DNA from 2 places in the Arthrobacter sp. 01T428 genome. Region 1 is predicted to be linked to the other one. Evidence: predicted binding sites of a transcription regulator. Region 1 holds the regulator's gene; the other holds the start of a gene.
What was found. Region 1 encodes Rex, which represses fermentation and respiration genes when NADH is low (regulators of the CRP and FNR family bind a similar motif). Its sites were predicted from a motif close to CTTGTGAANNNNTTCACAAG; they were not measured.
Positions count from the first base shown of each region.

Region 2: a site for Rex is predicted at 8,632-8,651, ahead of araB (ribulokinase). Genes of this name have one in related genera too.

Region 1 covers NZ_JBFTPW010000015.1:41,579-51,955, reverse strand. The annotation lists gene AC1DJB_RS16220 (alpha-hydroxy acid oxidase) at 1-85, opposite strand, end outside; gene AC1DJB_RS16215 (FadR/GntR family transcriptional regulator) at 165-869, shown strand; gene AC1DJB_RS16210 (LacI family DNA-binding transcriptional regulator) at 859-1,872, opposite strand; gene AC1DJB_RS16205 (3-deoxy-7-phosphoheptulonate synthase) at 2,197-3,339, shown strand; gene AC1DJB_RS16200 (helix-turn-helix domain-containing protein) at 3,498-3,710, shown strand; gene AC1DJB_RS16195 (30S ribosomal protein bS22) at 3,884-3,982, shown strand; gene AC1DJB_RS16190 (HAD family hydrolase) at 4,220-5,038, opposite strand; gene AC1DJB_RS16185 (glutaredoxin family protein) at 5,116-5,370, shown strand; gene AC1DJB_RS16180 (redox-sensing transcriptional repressor Rex) at 5,422-6,129, shown strand; gene AC1DJB_RS16175 (hypothetical protein) at 6,176-6,985, opposite strand; gene AC1DJB_RS16170 (hypothetical protein) at 7,229-7,903, opposite strand; gene AC1DJB_RS16165 (YceI family protein) at 8,103-8,651, opposite strand; gene AC1DJB_RS16160 (histidine phosphatase family protein) at 8,855-9,517, shown strand; gene AC1DJB_RS16155 (TlpA family protein disulfide reductase) at 9,520-10,170, shown strand; gene AC1DJB_RS16150 (cytochrome c biogenesis CcdA family protein) at 10,185-10,377, shown strand, end outside.
Region 2 covers NZ_JBFTPW010000002.1:71,062-81,438, reverse strand. The annotation lists gene AC1DJB_RS04425 (ABC transporter permease subunit) at 1-1,255, opposite strand, end outside; gene AC1DJB_RS04420 (sugar ABC transporter substrate-binding protein) at 1,264-2,307, opposite strand; gene AC1DJB_RS04415 (hypothetical protein) at 2,324-2,608, shown strand; gene AC1DJB_RS04410 (SPW repeat protein) at 2,899-3,261, shown strand; gene AC1DJB_RS04405 (zinc-dependent alcohol dehydrogenase family protein) at 3,385-4,383, opposite strand; gene AC1DJB_RS04400 (glycoside hydrolase family 15 protein) at 4,402-6,270, opposite strand; gene AC1DJB_RS04395 (zinc-dependent alcohol dehydrogenase family protein) at 6,385-7,440, opposite strand; gene AC1DJB_RS04390 (LacI family DNA-binding transcriptional regulator) at 7,582-8,592, shown strand; gene araB (ribulokinase) at 8,696-10,377, shown strand, end outside.

The sequences.
Region 1 (10,377 bases):
GTGCAGCAGGACGCCCGACGGCGGAGGATACGTTCGCGGGCACCTCAAGGGAAGGGGCGTTGCTTGGCTGGACGGTCTGCGTCATGATGCTGTCTCCCGTGGACTTGTGTGGTTAGACCACACTCTATGCCATGTGGTCCAACCACATCAACTACTATTTATCCATGCGAACGCACGAGCTCGTCCTGAGTTGGATCGAAAAGCAATTGTCCGACGGGCATTTGGTGCTTGGTGGACGGCTCCCCGCCGAGCGGGCGCTGGCCGAACAGTTGGAAGTTTCACGGACCTCGGTCCGCGAAGCAATCCGGATCCTGGAAGCCATGGGCTTGGTGCGGGCAGGCGTCGGCTCCGGCAAGGACGCCGGGACAGTGGTTATCGCGGAACCGGCCACGGCACTCGGGTCAGCGCTCCGCCTCCACGTGGCCACACAGCATTTGCCCGTCGCCGACATCGTGGAAACACGGGTCCTGCTCGAATCATGGGCGGTGTCCCGCGCCAGGGCCGACGCCCCCGAACTCAACGAAGCAGCGAGGCTCGTGGACGAGATGGACCTGAGTGCCGCCGTCGACGACTTCCTCGCACTGGACGTCGCCTTCCACCTGGCGCTGGCGGAAGCCGCAGGAAATGCCGTGGTGAGCACCATCATGGGCTCGCTCCGTGAAGCGATCGAGGGTTACGCCGCGGCGCTCACGGCGAACCTGCCGGATTGGGATCGCACCGCCGGTCGCCTGCGGTCCGAGCACCGCGCCATTTTGGCGGCAGTGAACGACGGCGACGGCGGCCGGGCGGCGACGCTCGTGGCCGCGCACATCGAGGGGTACTACCGGGAAGCCGGGCTGGGGAAGGCCCCTGAGGAAACTAGGCCTTGACGGGTCCGGTGCTTCCCCTGAGCTCAATCCGCGGCGGGAAGTAGTTCGTGGGGGAGGCGGCGTCGTTGGTCTGGATCTGCTCCCGCATGCGGCGCCACGCAAGGTCCCCGAGGTCGGAAATCGGTACAGCCGCAGTGGTTAGCGGAGGCATGGTGTACCGGGCGAACGGCATGTCATCGAAACCCGTGAGGGACAAGTCCTCCGGCACGCGGATCCCGCGCTCGCTGAGTCCGCTCAAGAGGCCCATCGCCGCGACGTCGTTGAAGACAAGGATGCCGGTGGCGCCGCAGGCGGCGACGGCATCGCTCGACTCGAATCCGGCGTCGAACGTGTTCCCTCCGGGAATGAACTGCAGTTCGACATCCGGGAATTCGGCCGTAAACTTCTCGAGCCCACGGAGGCGCTGCACGTTGGACGCACTGCGGTCCGGTCCGGTCAGGTAGGCCAGTTTGCGGTGGCCCAATTCCACCAAGTGGGCGGCAAGCTCCTGGATGCCTTGGCCGTAGTCCACTACGAGGCTGGGAGTCGGCACCGACTCGGTGGTGCGGTTGATGAGGACCAGGGGATAGAGCGTGGGGGCGAGCTCTTCCAGGTCGGCGTCGCTCATGCGGGGGGCGCAAAGAACGACGCCGTCGCATCGCCTCCGGGCTTCCCCGGCGAGGATCGCTTCTTCGCTGGAAACTTCGGACGAGTCGGCGATCAACACGCGGTAGCCGTCGCGGGCGGCGGCAATACTCAGCCCGCGAAGGATGGCCTGGAAGGTGGGGTTGGACAGGTCCGGCACCACGATTCCGATAGTGTCCGTTTTCCCCAGGGCCAGGCTTCGGCCTACCGGGTTCGGTTTGTACTTCAGCTCGGAAGCGGCTGCGCGCACGCGGGCGGCAATGTCCGCGTCCACGGTTGTGTTTCCGTTCATGACGCGGGAAACCGTGGCATGCGAAACGCCGGCCATGGATGCCACATCTGCGATGCCCACCCGCCGGGTGTTCCTTCTGCCTGGCATGCTTTCCTTCCTGGAGCTGATGCCGCCCGGTTCCAATGCTGCGGCGACGTGTGTTCTGAGGTGAAGTTTATAGTGAGTGAGGAAACGGTTTCCCTTGATGTCGTTGCATTTCGATTTGCGGGAATCCGGAGCCTGCCGCTATGGTTTCGCTATGACTAACCGTTGGTATGCGTATTTTTCGTTGGCTCTGGAGGGGCCCGCGTCTAACTGACACGCATCCAACTTTCCTTCAGAGCCAACAGGGCAGAGATCATTCTCTGCCCTTCGCCATTTCCAGGCGGGCTCTGAGTAGGGTCCGCTCCTCTCCGGAACAGGACCCCTTTCATGACCAGCATCGCCGCAGAGCCCACCACACTAAATGCCGACGTCGAAAATCCCGGCGCGCAGTCGACGTCGAACCTGCGCGTCAGCCGCTTCGAGCCGCTCCCCACGCCGCAGGAAATCAGCGCGGAACTGCCGCTGGACGCTAAGGCCTCCGCCGTCGTCGAGCGCGGACGCGACGGAGTCCGCGCCATCATGGACGGCGTGGACGATCGCCTCCTGGTGATCGTGGGACCGTGCTCCATCCACGATCCGAAGGCCGGCCTGGAATACGCGCGCAGGCTGGTCAGCCAGGCGGAGAAGCACAAGGAAGACCTGCTCATCGTCATGCGGGCCTACTTCGAGAAGCCGCGCACCACGGTCGGCTGGAAGGGCCTCATCAACGATCCCCACTTGGACGGCAGCCACGACATCGCGGCCGGACTCCGTGCCGCCCGTGGATTCCTCCAGCAAGTCACGGCCCTGGGCCTGCCGACGGCCACCGAGTTCCTGGAACCCATCAGCCCGCAATACATGGCCGACCTCGTGGCATGGGGCGCCATCGGTGCGCGGACCACCGAGAGCCAGATCCACCGCCAGCTCGCCTCCGGACTGTCCATGCCGATCGGTTTCAAGAACGGGACCGACGGCGACCTCCAAGTCGCGATCGATGCCTGCGGCGCCTCTGCGGCACCCCAGGCGTTCCTGGGGATCGACGGCGAGGGCCGCGCCGCCCTCGTGGCGACCTCGGGCAACCCGGACACCCATGTGATCCTGCGCGGCGGCCGCAAGGGACCGAACTACGCCGCGGACCAGGTTGCCGCTGCCTCGGAGAAGCTCTCGGCAAAGGGCTTGAACCCGCGGCTCATCGTTGACGCGAGCCATGCCAACAGCGGCAAGAGCCACCACCGCCAGGCCGAAGTCGCCTTGGAGATCGGCGCGCAGTTGGAAGATGACGTTGCTTCGCCGATCGCCGGCGTCATGCTGGAGAGCTTCCTTGTCGGTGGGGCGCAGAACCTGGATGTGGAGCGGCAGTCGGCCGGCGAACAAGAGCTGGTGTACGGCCAGAGCGTCACCGACGCCTGCATGGAATGGGACGTCACGGTGTCCGTCCTGAACCAGTTGGCGGCCTCGGCCCGAAAGCGTCGGATAGCTGCTTCCAACTAAGTGAAACCTAGTCTCCACTTGGACGAAAGACTTTCACTTTGGTACCAGCAGCCTCTAGAGTATCTAGCACATGGTTGTTTGATGGCTCAGCATCGGCACACCAGGTAATGAATGCTGGGGTTCGCCGCTAACCGCTGAGAGCAAAGGAATATGGAGAAATGTCCGCAGAGACTAACTTCTCGAACGCGCGTTTCATGACAGTGGCTGAAGTTGCCGAAGTCCTCCGGGTTTCCAAAATGACCGTGTACCGTCTGGTCCACTCGGGAGAATTGCCGGCCGTCCGATTTGGACGATCATTCCGGGTCCCCGAAGATGCCGTGAGCCAGTACCTCAAGGGCGCGGTCGTCGACGGACACTCAGAGACGGCCTGAGCCCGGCTTGGTCCCCTCAAGGGCCAGCGGTCATTGGGTGCCCCCGATAAGCGGTACCCTGTTAAGGAACGTTTTACGTCATTGTAAGAATCTGTCAGTTGTAAAGTCTGTTGCTCAGTTCAAGGACCTCACCCAGCAGACAGAATCTCAATCTAGTTTGGTAAGGAACTTACGTGGGTTCAGTTATTAAGAAGCGCCGCAAGCGTATGGCCAAGAAGAAGCACCGCAAACTGCTTCGCAAGACCCGCCACCAGCGTCGCAATAAGAAGTAGAGATACTTCCTACAGCGTGAATGCCCGTTGCCTCTCAAGGCGGCGGGCATTTTTGCGTCCGTCCCCGGTGACGCTCGCTCACCTATGAGCGCTTTTCCCCGGACCCTCGCTCACGTATGTCGGCCGTTTCGACAACGCTCGCTCCCGTATGTGGGCACATGCCGGAACTGCGGTCGTCACATCATGTGAGCGAGGGTTGCCGGGGAGGCGGGTATATGTGAGCGAGGGTTGCTGGGGTTAGGCCCTCGGGCTGCGGAACTTCGAGAAACCCCGCCACAAGCCGTAGACGGCGCCTCCGACGGTCGCGGCCTTGAGGCCGAGCGTGGCTGCCCGGCGGCCGGAACGGAAGTCGTAAACAGGCCAGTTGTTCTCCCGCGCGTGGCGGCGAAGCCCGGCGTCGGGATTGATGCACACGGGGTGGCCCACCAACGTGAGCAGCGGGATATCGTTATGCGAATCGCTGTACGCCCAGCAGCGCTTCAGGTCCAGGCCTTCTTCGTCCGCTACGCGCTGCACGGCCACGGCCTTGGCTGGCCCGTGGAGGATCTCGCCCACCAACCGGCCGGTGTAAGCGCCATCTTCAACCTCACCCACGGTACCCAGGGCGCCGGTCAGGCCGAGCCGCGTGGAAATGACGGTGGCAACTTCGATGGGCGTGGCGGTGACGAGCCAGACCTTCCGGCCAACACGCAGGTGCTGTTCCGCCAGGGCCTTGGTACCGGGCCAGATCCGCGACTCGATCATCTCGTCGTAGACCTCTTCGCCCAGCTCCTTGATATCGGACACCTTGATGCCGGCCGCGAGGATCAGCGCGGAATCCCGGACGGAATGGACGTCCTCCATCTTTTCGCCCCGGAGCACGAACTTGAACTGCTTCCAGGCAAAGCCCGCGGCTTGGGAGAGCGTGAAGGCCCTGCGTTCATACATCTTCCGGGCAACGTGGAAGAGGCTGGCACCCTTCATGAGGGTGTTGTCGACGTCGAAGAATGCGGCTTCGCCGTGTTGCTGCGTTGCAGCCGGCGCGGTGGCCACAACGGCGTTCTTCTCGACGGGCATGCCTCGAGTCTAGTCAATCGTCCGGCCCCCTGCCGTTCGCGACTGCCGTGACGACGCTGAAGCGATACCGTTGAACCATGCCAAATCCCGACGTCGTACTCCTCACCAAAGCTGACTGCCACCTTTGCGCCGCGGCGCGGGACGCCGTCGAACGCGTGACCTCAAGCCTTGGGCTCACGTGGACCGAACAGTCAATCGACACTGACCCGGCACTGCGCGAGCGCTACGCCGAGGAGATCCCGGTGGTATTCGTGGACGGAATCCAGCGGGATTTCTGGAAAATCGATGAGGCACGATTGGTGCGGGTCCTGAAGAAGGCCATCGCCGCCTGAACATGCGTGCAGAGCTTTGTTGGCAATAGAGTGGGAAAACAAAGCGACGCAATGGAGAAGAACGTGACTGCGCTGGAACCGTCCGCCGAGGCTGTACCCGGGGACAAGGAGTCTGCCGCGAAGCAGATACCGCCCGCGGCTGTGGCCCGGATGACGCTTTACCTGCGCGCTCTGAACTCCCTGCTCGGTGAAGGCGTGGAACGGGTTTCCTCCGAGGCGTTGGCTGAGGCGTCCGGAGTCAGTTCGTCCACCTTGCGCAAAGACCTCTCCTACGTCGGCTCCTACGGAACGCGTGGCGTCGGGTACGAGGTCCAATACCTGAGCCGGCACATCGCGGCGGCGCTCGGCCTGACCCACGACTGGAAAGTGGCCATTGTGGGCGCCGGCAACCTGGGCAAGGCCTTGGCACGATACGGCGGCTTCGAGTCGCGCGGTTTCGACGTGGTGGCGATCCTCGATGCCGATCCCATGATTATCGGGAACGAGGTCGGCTGGCTGCGGGTCAGCGACGCCGCCAATCTTGAAACGGTCCTTCAGCGGACCGGAACCAACATGGTTGTCCTGGCCCTCCCGGCCGCGGTGGCACAAGGCGTCTGCGACCGCGTGATTAGCGCGGGTATCCGCAGCATCCTCAGCTTTGCCCCGGTGCTGCTGCAAGTTCCTCCGTACGTGAATCTGCGCAAAGTGGACATGGCCACTGAGCTCCAGATCCTGGCGTATCACGCACAACGGGCACAGACCCCGGGCCAGGCCATTTAGGCCGGACCGGGTCTGCACCCGTTGTTTTGGTTTTAGCGTCTAGCGCCTAGCGGCCGTACGGCGCCTGGCCGTAAGGGTTCGCGAACGGCTGGGCTTTCCGGAAGTACGGCGCCGAGGCCGGCAAATAGAGCATCACGATCGCGGCGATGCCCAAGAGGATGGTGATGGTGCCCATGCCGATCTGGGTCAGGCCCAGCAGGGAAATTCCAGCGAAGACCGTGCCCAGGATGCGGGCCCAGTTCTTCCCCTTCCGGACATTGAACGCAACCAATGCGTAGAGCCCGGCAAAGATCACCGAGAAGATAACCAGGAACGTGATCGCAATGCCGATGAAGGTGCTTGTGTCTATGCCTGAAGCGTTGCTTCCTTGCGCCGACAGGGCCTGGTTGAACATGTTCTTGCCTGCCGGCGAGTTCAGCGTAGCGATAGTGAAGGGAATGCCGATCAAGGTCAGCACCCCTGCGGCAATCATCAGCCAGAAGGAGATGTTGACCAACTGCGGGACTCCGGACGTCGCAGCGGGCTGCTGGCTCGGCCAAGTGACGGGGCCGCCCTGCCCGTACTGCGGGACGGAAGGCTGCCCGTACTGCGGCTGCTGCCCGTACTGGGGAGCCTGTTGTCCATACTGGGGTGCGGACGGCTGCCCGTACTGGGGAGCCTGTTGCCCGTACTGGGGTGCGGACGGCTGCTGGGGCGCCTGCTGGCCGTACTGCGGAGCCGAAGGCTGCCCGAACTGAGGAGCTTGTTGGCCGTATTGCGGCGGCTGACCCTGCTGGGGTGTCTGCTGGCCGTATTTCGGCTCCTCAGGGGTGGGATTCTCGCCCGGAGTGGACGGCGGGTACGGAGGGGTGCTCATGGCATTCCTTTGCGTGTCGACTGCAGATACGGCTGCCGGGTGCAACGTGCCCCGCCCCCAGCTCGGCTTAATTCCACCGTACCCCGACGGCACAGCGCTGGTGATGATTCACGGGAAGAATTCTCGCTGAACAAGCTTCGGCGGAGCTCCCGTGAATCCTGCATGGACAAACGGAAGGCCGCGGGGTCCTTCCGGGACCGGCCGCGGCCTTCAGCTATGAAATTCCGGCTTGTAACGGGTTGGCTAGACGGCGCCCTTCACTGACTTGAACCACGCCTGCGAATTGGGCAGCCACATCAGGACCGTTGCAATGAGGCTGATGACGAAGCTGAACCAGTTGTTGCTCTGTCCATTTGCCATCGCTCCCCCCACGATCGAGAGGATCAGGGAAATTCCCGCAATGACGGTCAGTGCGAGGCGGGCCCACTCCTTGCCTTCCTTCATCTTCATCGCGAAGACGATTTGGGCGGCCGCCACAACCAGCGCTATCAGTACCAGAAGGAGGACGACGACGGCGATTGCCGGCGCGAGCGTGAAGAGCACAATGGAGCCGAAGAGGCCGAGCAGGCCACCCAAGAGGGCCAGGAGTCCGCCAATAAGCCAGATCCAGTAGGAGACCTTCAACTCTGTGGGCATTCCGGTCACTTTGAACATGCCTGAAAAACCGCCCTTGGGAAGGACATCGTTGAAGTTCTTCGGACCGTCGGTAGGCATCTCGAAGTGGAAACCTTCTCCCTGTCCGGGTTGGCCCTGCTGCTGGTATCCGGGGGTTGGCTGCTGGTAAGAGGGAGGCGCTTGGTAAGAAGGAGGTGCTTGGTATCCCTGCGGAGGCTGGTAACCCGCAGGAGGGACATTGCCGGGCTGCGGTGGCTGGGCTCCGGGCTGCTGAGGCTGAGGAGCTTCGTTTGGGTTACTCATGGCATCACTTTAGACCTGAGGTTTAAGGATTCATAGGAAATTCTTGGCTAATTCGCCGCTAAGTATCGGCTTTCACCCGAACAATAGGCGGGTGATACCGCGAGCAAAAAATGGCGCCTCCGGGGCTGCGCACGTGATCGTGTGCAGCCCCGAAGGCGCCATTCCGCCCTTTAACCCGGGGGATTGGGAACCTGGGGGATTAGGCGGCAGGTGCGATGAAGGCCAGTTCGAGGTTAATGACAACCTTGTCGCTGACCAGGACGCCACCGGCCTCGAGCACTGCGTTCCAGGTCAGGCCGAAGTCCTTGCGGCTGATGGTGGTCTCACCGGAAACGCCTGCGCGGGTGTTGCCGAACGGGTCAACGGCTACGCCGTTGAACTCGGTTTCGATGGTGACCTCTTTGGAGACGCCCTTGATGGTCAGATCGCCCACGAGGTCGAAGCTGTCTCCGTTGGCCTTGACGTGGCGGGAGACGAAAGTGATTTCCGGGAACTTCTCCACATCGAAGAAGTCCTCGCCCTTGACGTGGCCGTCGCGGTTGGCGTCGCCGGAGTCGAAGCTGGCGGTCTGGATGCTTGCGGCGACCTTGGAGTCGGCCAGGCTGCCGCCGAGTTCAAGGGTGGCTTCTGCCTCGGTGAACTGGCCGCGGACCTTGCTGATGCCTGCGTGGCGGACGGTGAAGCCGATCTCGCTGTGCGAGTTGTCGAGGGTCCAGACGCCGGTGGTGACGTTTGCGGGAAGAGTCATGGGGTTCTCCTTGGGAAGGTGTGATCGTAGCTTCATCGGTCGTTCGGCCGTACTTAGTTGAAGTGTCAACCGAACCTTGTGTCAAGTATAAACATGCAAATGCATCTTTTATTCCACCTTCAGGGAACATTCTGAAGAAACTTTCAGTTCTACGAAACGTAGAAGATTTCAGATCGCCCGCCTTCTTTGAGAAACTGGTAAACATGCCCCAAGCAACTGTCCATCTGCTCCGCCATGGCGAGGTCTACAATCCCGACGGCATTCTGTACGGCAGACTGCCCGAATTTCACCTCTCCGAACGCGGCCGCGAGATGGCCAAGATGCTCGCGGACCACTTCGCTGCCCGCGTCGCGCAGGGGGCGAACATCGTCTACCTTGTCGCCTCGCCGTTGACCCGCGCGCAGGAAACCGCCCTTCCCACTTCCCAGGCGTTGGACCTCCAGATCCACACGGAACCGCGGATCATCGAGGCGGAGAACCACTTCGAAGGGCTCAAGGCCCACCTCTCCGAATTCATCAAGCCCAAGCATTGGCGTGAGTACCGCAACCCCTTGCGTCCGTCCTGGGGCGAGTCGTACCAGGACCAGGTCGCCCGGATGCGTGCCGCCGTCGAGGACGCCCGGCTGAAGGCAATCGAACTCGGCGGCGATGGCGCCGAAGCCATCCTCGTCAGCCACCAGCTTCCCATCTACGCCACGCGCCTCAGCGCGGAGGGCCGGCCCCTGTGGCACGATCCGCGCAAACGCGAGTGCACGCTGACGTCGCTGACTTCCCTGGTGTTCGACGGCGGCAAGGTTGCGCGGGTGGAGTACAGCGAACCCGCCGCCGTGCTGCTGCCCGGTGCCGCGAAGACGCCCGGAGCATGACCATGGACCGCGATACCACCAGCCGCAAGACCAGCGGCCAGAAAATCAACGCAGCCTTGACCTCACGCCGCAGCTTCCTCGCTGTCGGTGGTGTGGCACTCTCTGCATTGACCATGGGCTTGTCCGCCTGTGCCCAGGAAGACGCCCTGGCCCAGCAAGCCAAAGCCGGCGACAACAAGAACTACGTCGCCGGGGACGGCTCGGTGACGGAATTCGCCAAAGCCGACCGTAAGGCCGCCGTCGGGATCAAGGGCACGTTGTTCGACGGAACTGCCGTGACTCCGCAGGACCTGGTCGGCAAGGTGACCGTCCTCAACTTCTGGTTCGCCGCGTGCGCGCCGTGCCGGGTTGAAGCGCCGATTCTTGAGGAACTGCACCAGGAGTTCAAGAGCAAAGGTGTCCAGTTCTACGGTGTGAACCTCCGGGACGAGAAGGCTACGGCCGACGCCTTCGACCAGACGTTCAAGCTCACGTACCCCAGCTTCAATGACAAAGACGGCGCAGTGCTCCTGTCTGTCTCCGGCATTGTGCCCCCGGGTGCGGTGCCCACCACGCTCGTCCTGGACAAAGAAGGCAAGGTTGCCGCCCGCGTCCTGGGCGAGATCGAGAAGAGCACCCTCAAGGCCCTCATCACCACCGCGGTTGCCGAGTAGGTGGCCCGGACAGCGTGAACAGCCCTTTCGCCGAGACCATCCTGAGTGGTTCCTTGCTGCTGGCCATCCCCGTGGCCCTGCTGGCCGGACTCGTGTCCTTCCTGTCGCCATGCGTCCTGCCGCTGGTGCCTGGCTACCTTGGCTACGTGACCGGGCTGAGCGGCGTCGACCTCCAGAAGCAAAAGCGCGGACGCATGCTCGCGGGAA
Region 2 (10,377 bases), on a different contig from region 1:
CAAGCAGGCCGACGGCGATCGCCGCCCACCACGGCCAACCGGTGGACTCCTGCACGAGTTCGGCCATGATGACGCCGCCCACTCCACCGACGTACCCGATGGACAAGTCGATTTCGCCGAGCAGGAGCACGAAGACCTGGCCCATTGCGAGCAGCATGAAAACGGAACCCTGGATGAGCAGGTTCACCATGTTCCCGGGAGTCAGGAAGTTCGGGTTCAGCGATTGGAATAGTACCGAGATGAGCAACAGGCCCGCGAGAACCGGAAGCACTCCGCTCTCGCCGCCCCGGACCCGCGCGAACGCAGCGCGGAAATATTCGGGGAGCGACGTCGCGGTGATGTCCGGATTCAACGCCAAGGCGGCCTTCCGCTTGGCTGCCGCCGTGGTCGGCTCGTCCTGGAGCACCGCCGCTGCGGAAGGGAGCGGACCCTTGGCGGCGGTGAGCTGGCGGTTCGACGGCGGTGGAGGCGCGAGTTCCGGCCTTGCCCGATCGGAGAACCCCGTGGTCATCAGGTCAACCACGATCTGCCGGTCCATTTCCGTGACAGGCCGGATAGCCACCAGCTGCCCGAGCCTGAGCACGGCGATGCGGTCCGCGACTTCGAACACGTCGTTCATATTGTGTGAGACGACGATGACGGCCACTCCACGGTCGGCGAGCTGGCGGATCAGGTGAAGGACCACCTCCGTCTGGGCGACGCCGAGGGCAGCGGTGGGCTCGTCCATGATGACGAGCTTCGAGTTCCACAGCACCGATTTCGCGATCGCCACCGACTGGCGTTGCCCTCCGGACAGCGACGCGACGGGTTGCCGGATCGACCGCACTGTTGTCACGGCCAGGCTCGTCAGTGTCTCCCGGGCCGCGATCTCCATGCTCTCCTCGTCGAGGAGGAAATGTCGCAGGCGTTCGCGGCCGAGGAACAGGTTCTGCACGATGTCGAGGTTGTCGCAGAGTGCCAGGTCCTGGTACACGGTCTCGATGCCGAGCGCCGCGGCTTCGTGCGGCGAGTTCAACCGTACGGGCTGGTTTTCCCAAAACAGCTGCCCGTCGTCGGGGGTGTGAATGCCGGCAACGCATTTGATCAAGACCGATTTGCCCGCGCCGTTGTCGCCGGCAAGCGCAGTCACCTTGCCGATCGGCACCTCAAGGGTGATGTCGACCAGTGCCTGCACCGGCCCGAAGTTCTTGTCGATGCCCTCCAGCCGAAGCAAGGGCCCGACGTCGGCGGGGTCCGGGGCTGCCAACTCACTCATCGTTCGGACTACTGGATACCTGCCGCGGTGCACGCGTCCTTCACTTGCGAGATGCACAGCGAAGAACTCGTTACGGCGCCGTCTTTGACGACAGTGTCCGCCATGTTCTTCGTGGTCACCCACAGCGGGGTCAGCAGGACCGATGCGACATCGGACTTCGCGGTGTCGTCCGTGGTCTTGCCGTTGACGAGGGTTGACGGAACGGTGACGCCCGCCCGAAGGTAGAGCGCTGCCGCGGCCGCAGCCTGGGCCTCAAAGTAGATCGGCTTGTACACCGTTCCGCACTGGTAGCCCTTCAGGATGTTCTGGAGGCCGGACAAGGACGCATCCTGTCCCGTCGTCGGGAAGGTCTTGGCGGGAATCTGCTTGCTCTGCAGGTAGGCGATCACCGCGTTGGCATTGTCGTCGTTCGGCGTGACAACCGCGTTGATGTTCGGGTGGGCAGTGTATTGCTGGGCGAACGTCGTCTGAGCCACTGACGGTGTCCACGTGCCCGCCGGCTCTCCTACGTTGACGTACTCGCCATTGTCGAAGTGCGGCTTGAGTACGCCGTTGTAACCTTCGGCGAACAGCTTCGCGTTGTTGTCGGTCGGGTCGCCATCCATGACCAGGATGTTTGGCTTGGTGACTTTCCAGTCAGCGATGCACGTGACTTCGCCTTGGCCGATGAGCTGACCAACCTTGACGTTGTCGAAGCTGACATAGGTGCGATCTTTTGTCCCGCCTTTGACGAGCCGGTCATAGTCGATCACTTTGACGCCGCGCGCACTGGCGGCCGCCTCGATGGCCGCGCCCGAACCGGAGTCCAGGGCGTCGACAAGCAGCACCGATGCGCCGGCCGTGATATCAGCCTCGGCTTGGGTCTGCATCGTGCTTGCGCTGCCCTGCGCGTTGTCGATCTTGAACTTGGAGGAATCGAGTCCCGCGGCTTCGAATGCCTTCTTCAGGTACGGGGCGTCGAAAGTCACGTATCGCGCCGAGGTTGTGGTGTCCGGCAGCAGTACGCCCACCATGCCCTTGCCTTGTGAAGCGAGCGACGTGAGCTGTTTCATTGCCGAGAAATCGGCCGTGAACGCATCCGCAGATATCTGCGGTACAGCTCCTCCGGAACTTGCGGTGCTCGACGACGAAGATGTGCCCGTGCTCGAACACGCGGCGAGTGCCGTGATAGCGATGGTTGCAATGAAGGCGGTTCCGGCGCCTCGTGCCGGGACCTTCATGTTTAGCATTTCTTTCCTTCTGTTGGTTGCGACTGCAGGCGACCTGGCGGGGTCGGGCCGGAACCTGGGCGTTGGCGGCGGACGCAAGTCCACGCCGGAGGCCACGGCGGTTCGCACCAACGGACGTCGCTGAGTCAGCACCGGGCTGACTGCGACTTTACGACCAGCGACTCGATATCACGGGGTCCTCTCCGGACGGACGTGCCGGGCGACGCCGGGCATGTCCGTCGATGTTGCTCTATGACTACGTTCTAGACCGGAAGTCCCCTCTTAGCAAGGCTTCGCGCGCGGCAGGATTCGACGACGGCGGTCCAATACCGCACGCGTCTGTCGGGAAGTAGCTGCGTGCGGATTTTGTTACACCAATACCGGAGCACTTGCTTGGTGCCCCGGAATGCAGTCCACATCACAGAGGTGGGTTCAATGAAGAAATGGACGCGATGGCAGGATTGGGTCACGGTTGTCGCCGGTCTCTATGCTGCTTTATCGGTCATCTGGACCACGGCCGCCGGCTCGTCGGCTGCCTTGATGGTCGTATTCGGCGCTTTGCTGATCGTTAGCGGTGTGATCAATCTGGCCATGCCCGGAACGCCGGTCATGGAGTGGGTGCAGGCGGCCTTTGGTGCCTTGCTGTTCCTTTCGCCGTGGCTAGGCTCGTACTCCATGCAAGCCGGAGTCGCTTGGACATCGTGGATCGCTGGCCTGGTGGCGCTCGTCGTCACCGCGATGGCGATCAAGCCCAGCACCGAGGAACATCGGCATCACATGGTCAGCCCTTCGCACTGAAGTCTTCAACGCGATGTGCTGAAACGCTGAACAGCGGAATACCGACCGGCGGGCCGTTATCGGACCCGCCGATCGCCGTTTTTTGCTCCCGCCTGTCTGTCTGCGATGCGCGACATACGCTGTTCAGACTGTCAGGACGGCAGCTCCGGTAACACGGCTAGCGGCCAAATCCCGCAGCGCCCGGTCGGCCTGAGCCAACGGATACGCCGTCGTGGTGGGAGCCAGCGGGATTTCCGCGGCCAAGGACCAGAACTCTTCGCCGTCTGCCCGGGTGTTGGCAGTGACGCTGCGGAGCTGCCGCTCATAGAAGAGATCGGCGGAATAGTTCAAGGGCGGTATGTCGCTGAGGTGGATGCCGGCAATGGCGAGGGTCCCGCCCCGGCCCAATGCCTTGAGGGCGACAGGGACGAGGTCCCCGGCAGGGGCAAACAGTATCGCCGAGTCGAGTGGGTCTGGCAGGGATTCGTACGCGTCGCCCACAAACACCGCACCCAGCTTCCGCGCCAGTTCACGGGCCGGCTCCGAACGCGTCATCACGTACACCTGCGCCCCTTGGTGGCGCGCCATCTGGACCGTGAGGTGGGCAGATCCTCCGAAACCATAGATGCCCAGTCGGCCACCCTCCGGAACAGCGGCCCGTTTGAGCGCCCGGTACCCGATGATACCGGAGCACAACAGAGGGGCTGCCTGTTCGTCCGAAAACCGGGGCGGGATGGCATAGGCAAAATCCTCGGACACCGTGAGTTGTTCGGCATAGCCACCGTCCCTGTCCCAACCCGTGAAGACGGGGGAGAGGCAAAGGTTCTCGTCACCGCGGCGGCAAAACTCGCAGCTCCCGCAGGTTCCACCCAGCCAGGCCACTCCGACCCTGTCACCGCGCCGGAACCTCACGCACCCTTCGCCCGCCTCGCTGACTATTCCTACCGCCTCGTGGCCGGGGACTACATTCGGCATCCGAGGGGTGAGGTCGCCCTCTGCCAGATGCAGATCCGTGCGGCAGACACCACAGGTCCGGACTCTGACCAGGAGCTCATGCACTCCTGGTTGAGGATCGGGGCGTTCGCCCCAGACAAGCGGCCCGGATTCAATCGGAGCTGGTTCCCGGACCCACCACGCACGCATCGGCTTCGCCCCTCGCCGCTAGCCCTGATTCCGTGTGGTAGTGCCAGCCTTTGCGGCCCGCCGCTCCGCTTTCAGCAGGCGCAGGCCGCTGGCCAGCACGCCCACATGGCTGAACGCCTGCGGGAAGTTGCCGAGGAACTCTCCGGTGTCCGGGTGGATCTGCTCGGGTAGCAGGCCCAGTGAATTCGCACGGCTGCAGAGGGACTCATAGAGTTCATGGGCTTCATCCACGCGCCCTTGTCCTGCCAGGTTGTCCACCAGCCAGAAGCTGCAGAGGAGGAACGCCCCTTCGTTTCCGGGCAGACCGTCGGGAGAAACCGATGGCAGGTAGCGGAACAAAAGTCCGTTGCCGGCGTCGAGCTCCGCCGCGATCGCTTTCGTCGTGGAAACCATCCGGGGATCGTCGAAATCAATGACGTTGCGGACGGGAAGGGTCAAGAGCGACGCGTCGAGACCGCCGTTGCCACCTAGGTTCTCGGTAAAGGTGCGCCGCCGGGGATCCCATGATTGTGTCAGGGCAGCCTGCCGGATTTGACGGGCAGTGGCCTCCCACCGGCGTTTGGGATAGGGAAGCCCGTCCCTGCGCGCGATCTGGATGGCGCGGTCGATCGCGACGTAACATAACGCCGCCGAGTAGGTGAAGGGCCTGCTCTTGTCCCGGATTTCCCAAGGCCCCGAGTCGGGAACCCTCCAGCTCCTGATGGCCATTTCCACAATCGGTACCAATGCGGCCCAGAGCCGCTCATCCACTCGCTTGCCGCTGCCCGACCACTGGTAGGCGATATCGACGATTTCACCGTACACATCGTGCTGGAGTTGGTGGCGGGCGCCGTTTCCCCACCGGACCGGGGCCGAGCCGCGGTATCCGCGCAAGTGCGGGTCCTCGACCTCATCGGGCGGCTGGGAACCGTCCAAGGCGTACATGACGTGCGGGGTACCGTCCCGCTCGACGTTGGTCAGGACCCAGGCAAGGAAGACGTCCGCATCACTGGGATCGCCAATGCGCCTGAACACATAGTTGGAGAACGAGGCGTCGCGCACCCATGTGTACCGGTAATCCCAATTCCGGGACGTTCCCGGCCACTCCGGCAACGAAGAGGTAGCGGCGGCCAAGATGGCCCCCGTCTCGGCGTGGTCCAGCATCTTCAGCGTCAGGGCCGAACGCTTCATCAACTCCGCCTGGGAGCCTTCGCAATCCAGGTTTGATGCCCACCGGCGCCACGCATACACGGTCTGGTCAATGAGCTTCTTGCTCTCCGGATGCTGACGGAGCCGGAACCGCCCGGACCAGTGCAGGACCATGGTCAGGGTCTCTCCCGCGCGTAGCGTCAACTCGGCGGACAGGCCACGGCCGTCGGGGATGAGTTCAACGGAAGACCATAGGTAGACCTCGTGGACTCCGTCCTGCCGCCAATCAAACCTCCAGCCGGTAGCCAGGGTGTCAAAAGTGACACCGGTCTTCGGTATCAGGCTGATGCGCAGCGGGACGTCGCCGCCCACGGCTCGCGCGTGCCGCAGGAGTTCGGAACGGCCGGCCGGCACCGGCTCCGACAAGTCGGCACCCGCACGCAACGTCAGCCCGTCCGTCACCTGCAGCACGCCACGATCGGACACAAGGGACGTGACCAGCACGCAGGAATCCTCGGTGTAGCGCTGGGAGGATGCCAGGGTGCGAACAGGAGCTATTTCAAAACGGCCGCCTGATTCCGCGTCGAGGATCCCGGCAAGGAACGGTGGACTGTCGAATTCCGGCAAGCAAAGCCAGGTAATGGCGCCGTCCCGTCCCACCAAAGCGCAGGTGGACCCGTCTCCAATGAGTCCGTGATCCTCGATGGGCAAATACCCGTCCTGGTTAACCACCGGGCGCGCCGGGGCACCAGTGATCATTTTGTTCGCTCCTTTGGGTTCAGGCGAGGCTTCCTATATGGATTCTCTCGCCGTTCCCGCGTGCACGCCACAGTCCACCTATCCCGCAAGAAGCTGCGGGTTCCGCCCATGGCCTCAGGGAGTGAGCAGGACCTTGATGGAGCGCCGCTCGTCCATGGCGCGGTAGGCCTCGGGCGCTTCCTCGAGCGGCATCACGGTGTCGAAGACCCTGCCCGGATTGATCTTTCCGTCAAGCACGTCGGCGAGCAGTTCCGGGATGTAGGTGCGGGCAGGGGCCATGCCGCCGGCAATCGAAATGTTCGTGTCGAACAAGTAGCGCAAGGGGGCCTCAGCTCCGCCTGTCGGGACACCGACAAAGCCGAGGGCGCCGCCCGGGCGGACACTGTGCAGTGCCTGTTCCATGGATTCCTTGGTCCCGACGCACTCCAACACGGAGTCGGCCAAAACGCCTCCCAGCAATTCGCGGACCTTGGCTACGCCGTCCTCGCCACGTTCAGCGACGATGTCTGTTTCGCCGAATTCGAGGGCAATAGCCTGGCGGTCGGCATGTCGCGACATCGCGATGATTCGTTCTGCTCCGAGCCGCTTTGCTGCGAGCACGCCGCAGAGCCCGACTGCGCCGTCGCCGACGACGACGACGGTCCTGCCGGGGCCGACCTTCGCCGCGAGGGCGGCGTGGTGGCCGGTGGCCATCACATCCGAGAGCGTCAGCAAGCTCGCGCGGAGGGCGTCGTCGGGTTCCGTGATGCCGGGAACCTTGACGAGCGTGGACTCGGCAAGCGGCACGCGCACGGCCTGGCCTTGGCCGCCGTCGATCGCGTGACCGCTGTCATCCTTGCCGCCCCAACCTGCCAAATGATCGCAGGCAACTGTGACGCCGTTCAAGCATTGCGGGCAGGCCCCGCAGCTGACCACGAACGGAGCTATCACGAAATCGCCGGGCGCCAGGGTGGTGACGTCGTCGCCAATGCTTTCCACCGTGCCGATGAATTCATGTCCGATGGCCGAAGGCTGGTGGGTGGGCTTTACGCCGCGGTAGGGCCAAAGGTCCGATCCGCAGACGCAGGAGGCAGTCACTTTGACGACGACGTCGGTGGGCAGCTGGACCGTCGGGTAGTTACGGTCTTCAACGCGGATGTCGCCGGGACCGTGGATGATGGTGGCGCGCATGGGGCTCCTCAAATGGTGGTTGTTGGGCTTGAATCGAGTCTATCCCCGGCATGCCCGTGGTCTTGTACTGGCCGGTAGCTCAGCGTGGACTCGCTGCGGTCCTGTTCGTCGCTTGGCCTCCAGGTCACGCAGAATAGCTCCATGACAAAAAGCAGCGGGCGCTTACCACGGCTTGAAGACGTAGCGGAATTGGCGGGAGTCTCGCACCAGACCGTTTCACGGGTGATCAACGACCACCCCAACGTCAGCAAGGGCACCCGGGAGCGTGTCGAGGCCGCCATCGCCGAGCTGGGATACCGGCGCAATACTGCTGCGCGGAGCCTCGTGACCCGCCGTTCCCAGACCATCGGGGTCCTGGCCAGCGAGCTGGCGCAGTACGGCCCGGCGAACACCCTGCTGGGCGTCGAGCAGGCTGCGAGGGATGCCGGCTATTTCGTCAGCATCGCAGCCTTGAGGACGGTCAACCGGGAGGCGATCCTTGATGCGGTCCGGCATTTCCTGGACCAGTCCGTGGACGGAATCGTGGTGATCGTTCCCCATTCGGACACCCTGCTGGCGTTGGCGGAAGTGAAGGCCGGGGTTCCCGTAGTGGCCGTGGGGTCGCTGGGCGACGCGTCGGTCGGCGGAGCCATGGTGGACCAGAAGCGCGGCGCGGAATTGGCCGTGAGGCATCTGGTGGAGCAGGGGCACCGGCGGATCGGGCACGTGGCCGGCCCGCAGGACTGGATCGACGGCGTCGCCCGGGCCGAAGGGTGGAGCGAGGCCTTGCAGGCGGCTGGCCTTCAGGACGATTTGCTGGTGGTGGGGGACTGGAGCGCCGGCAGCGGTTATGACATTGGCAGGAAGCTTGCCGGTGAAAGGACCGCCACGGCGCTTTTTGTGGGAAATGACCAGATGGCCCTGGGCCTGCTGCGTGCGTTCAACGAGGCAGGTGTCCGGGTGCCCGAGGATGTTTCGGTGGTGGGTTTCGACGACCAGCCCGAATCAGGCTATTTCACGCCGCCTTTGACCACGGTACGCCAGGACTTCGAAGAGCTCGGGCGGCGCTGCATGGACCTCATGCTGAGCGGTATGGAGGGCGGGGAAAGCATCGGCGCCACGGTGGTGGAGCCAGAGTTGGTGGTGCGCCAAAGTACGTCGACTCCCGCCTGATCGTATTCATGTTCATGTGGGAAGGACGGCTTGACGTGAATTTTGTTAGCGCTCACAATGGAACCAATCCGCAAGGCTGCGGGCTGGCTTATTGGAGGACTTCATGGACGTCACAGCGGACGGCAACGAACATTACGTCATCGGCGTGGACTACGGCACGCTTTCCGGCAGGGCCGTGGTGGTGCGGGTCAGGGATGGCAAGGAACTGGGAAGCGGAGTGTTTGAGTACCCGCATGCGGTCATCACGGAGGCCTTGCCGGCCGATCTGGCCGACGAGCCTGCTGGCCCGGCTGTCCGCCTTCCCGGCGAATGGGCGCTGCAGGTGCCGCAAGACTACCGCGACGTGTTGCGCCACGCGGTCCCCGCAGCGGTGCGCGACGCCGGGATCGATCCGGCCGCCGTCGTCGGGATTGCCACGGACTTCACGGCGTGCACGATGGTGCCGGTGAAGGCTGACGGCACTCCGCTAAACGAGCTGCCCGGCTTCGCCCGCAGGCCGCATGCGTATGTGAAGTTGTGGCGCCACCATGCGGCCCAGGAGCAGGCGGACCGCATCAATGCACTCGCCGCCGAGCGGGGCGAGTCCTGGCTGCCGCGCTACGGCGGGCTCATTTCCTCGGAATGGGAGTTCGCCAAGGGACTCCAGCTCCTGGAGGAGGACCCGGGCGCGTATGCGGCGATGGACCACTGGGTGGAAGCCGCCGACTGGATCGTCTGGCAACTGTGCGGGAACTACGTGCGGAATGCCTGCACCGCTGGGTACAAGGGCATCTACCAGGACGGCGCCTACCCGTCCGTGGAATTCCTGGCCTCCCTGAACCCGGGCTTCAAGGACTTCGTCGACACCAAACTGGCCCACACCATTGGCCGCCTGGGGGACGCCGCGGGTTACCTGACTGCCGAAGCCGCCGGCTGGACCGGCCTCCCGGCCGGGATCGCCGTCGCGGTCGGGAATGTTGACGCCCACGTCACCGCGCCCGCCGCCCGGGCCGTGGAACCGGGACAGCTCGTCGCGATCATGGGCACCTCCACGTGCCACGTCATGAACGGCTCCGAGCTTCGTGAGGTGCCGGGCATGTGCGGAGTGGTCGACGGCGGGATCGTGGACGGGCTCTGGGGTTACGAGGCCGGCCAGTCCGGGGTGGGCGACATCTTCGGCTGGTTCACCAAGTATGGCGTGCCGCCCGAATATCATGCAGCTGCCGAAGCCACGGGCCTGGGCATCCACGAATACCTCACCGAACTCGCCTCCACCCAGGAGATCGGTGAACACGGACTCATTGCCCTGGACTGGCACTCGGGGAACCGGTCCGTCCTGGTGGACCACGAACTCTCCGGAGTGATCGTGGGCCAGACCCTGGCAACCCGCCCGGAAGACATCTACCGGGCGCTGCTGGAGGCCACGGCCTTCGGCACCCGCACCATTGTGGACGCCTTCCGCGACGCGGGGGTGCCGGTGAAGGAATTCATCGTCGCCGGAGGGCTGCTGAAAAACACCCTATTGATGCAGATCTACGCCGATATCACGGGGCTGCCCCTCTCCACGATCGGCTCCACCCAGGGTCCCGCGCTGGGTTCGGCGATCCACGCCGCCGTCGCTGCGGGGGAGTACCAGGACATCCGGGAAGCCGCGGCTGCCATGGGATCCGAGCCCGGCGCCGTCTACACCCCGATCCCGGAAAACGTCGCCGCCTACGAGGAATTGTTCCGCGAATACCGGACCCTGCATGACTACTTCGGCCGCGGAGCGAACGAGGTCATGCACCGGCTCAAGAAGATCCAGCG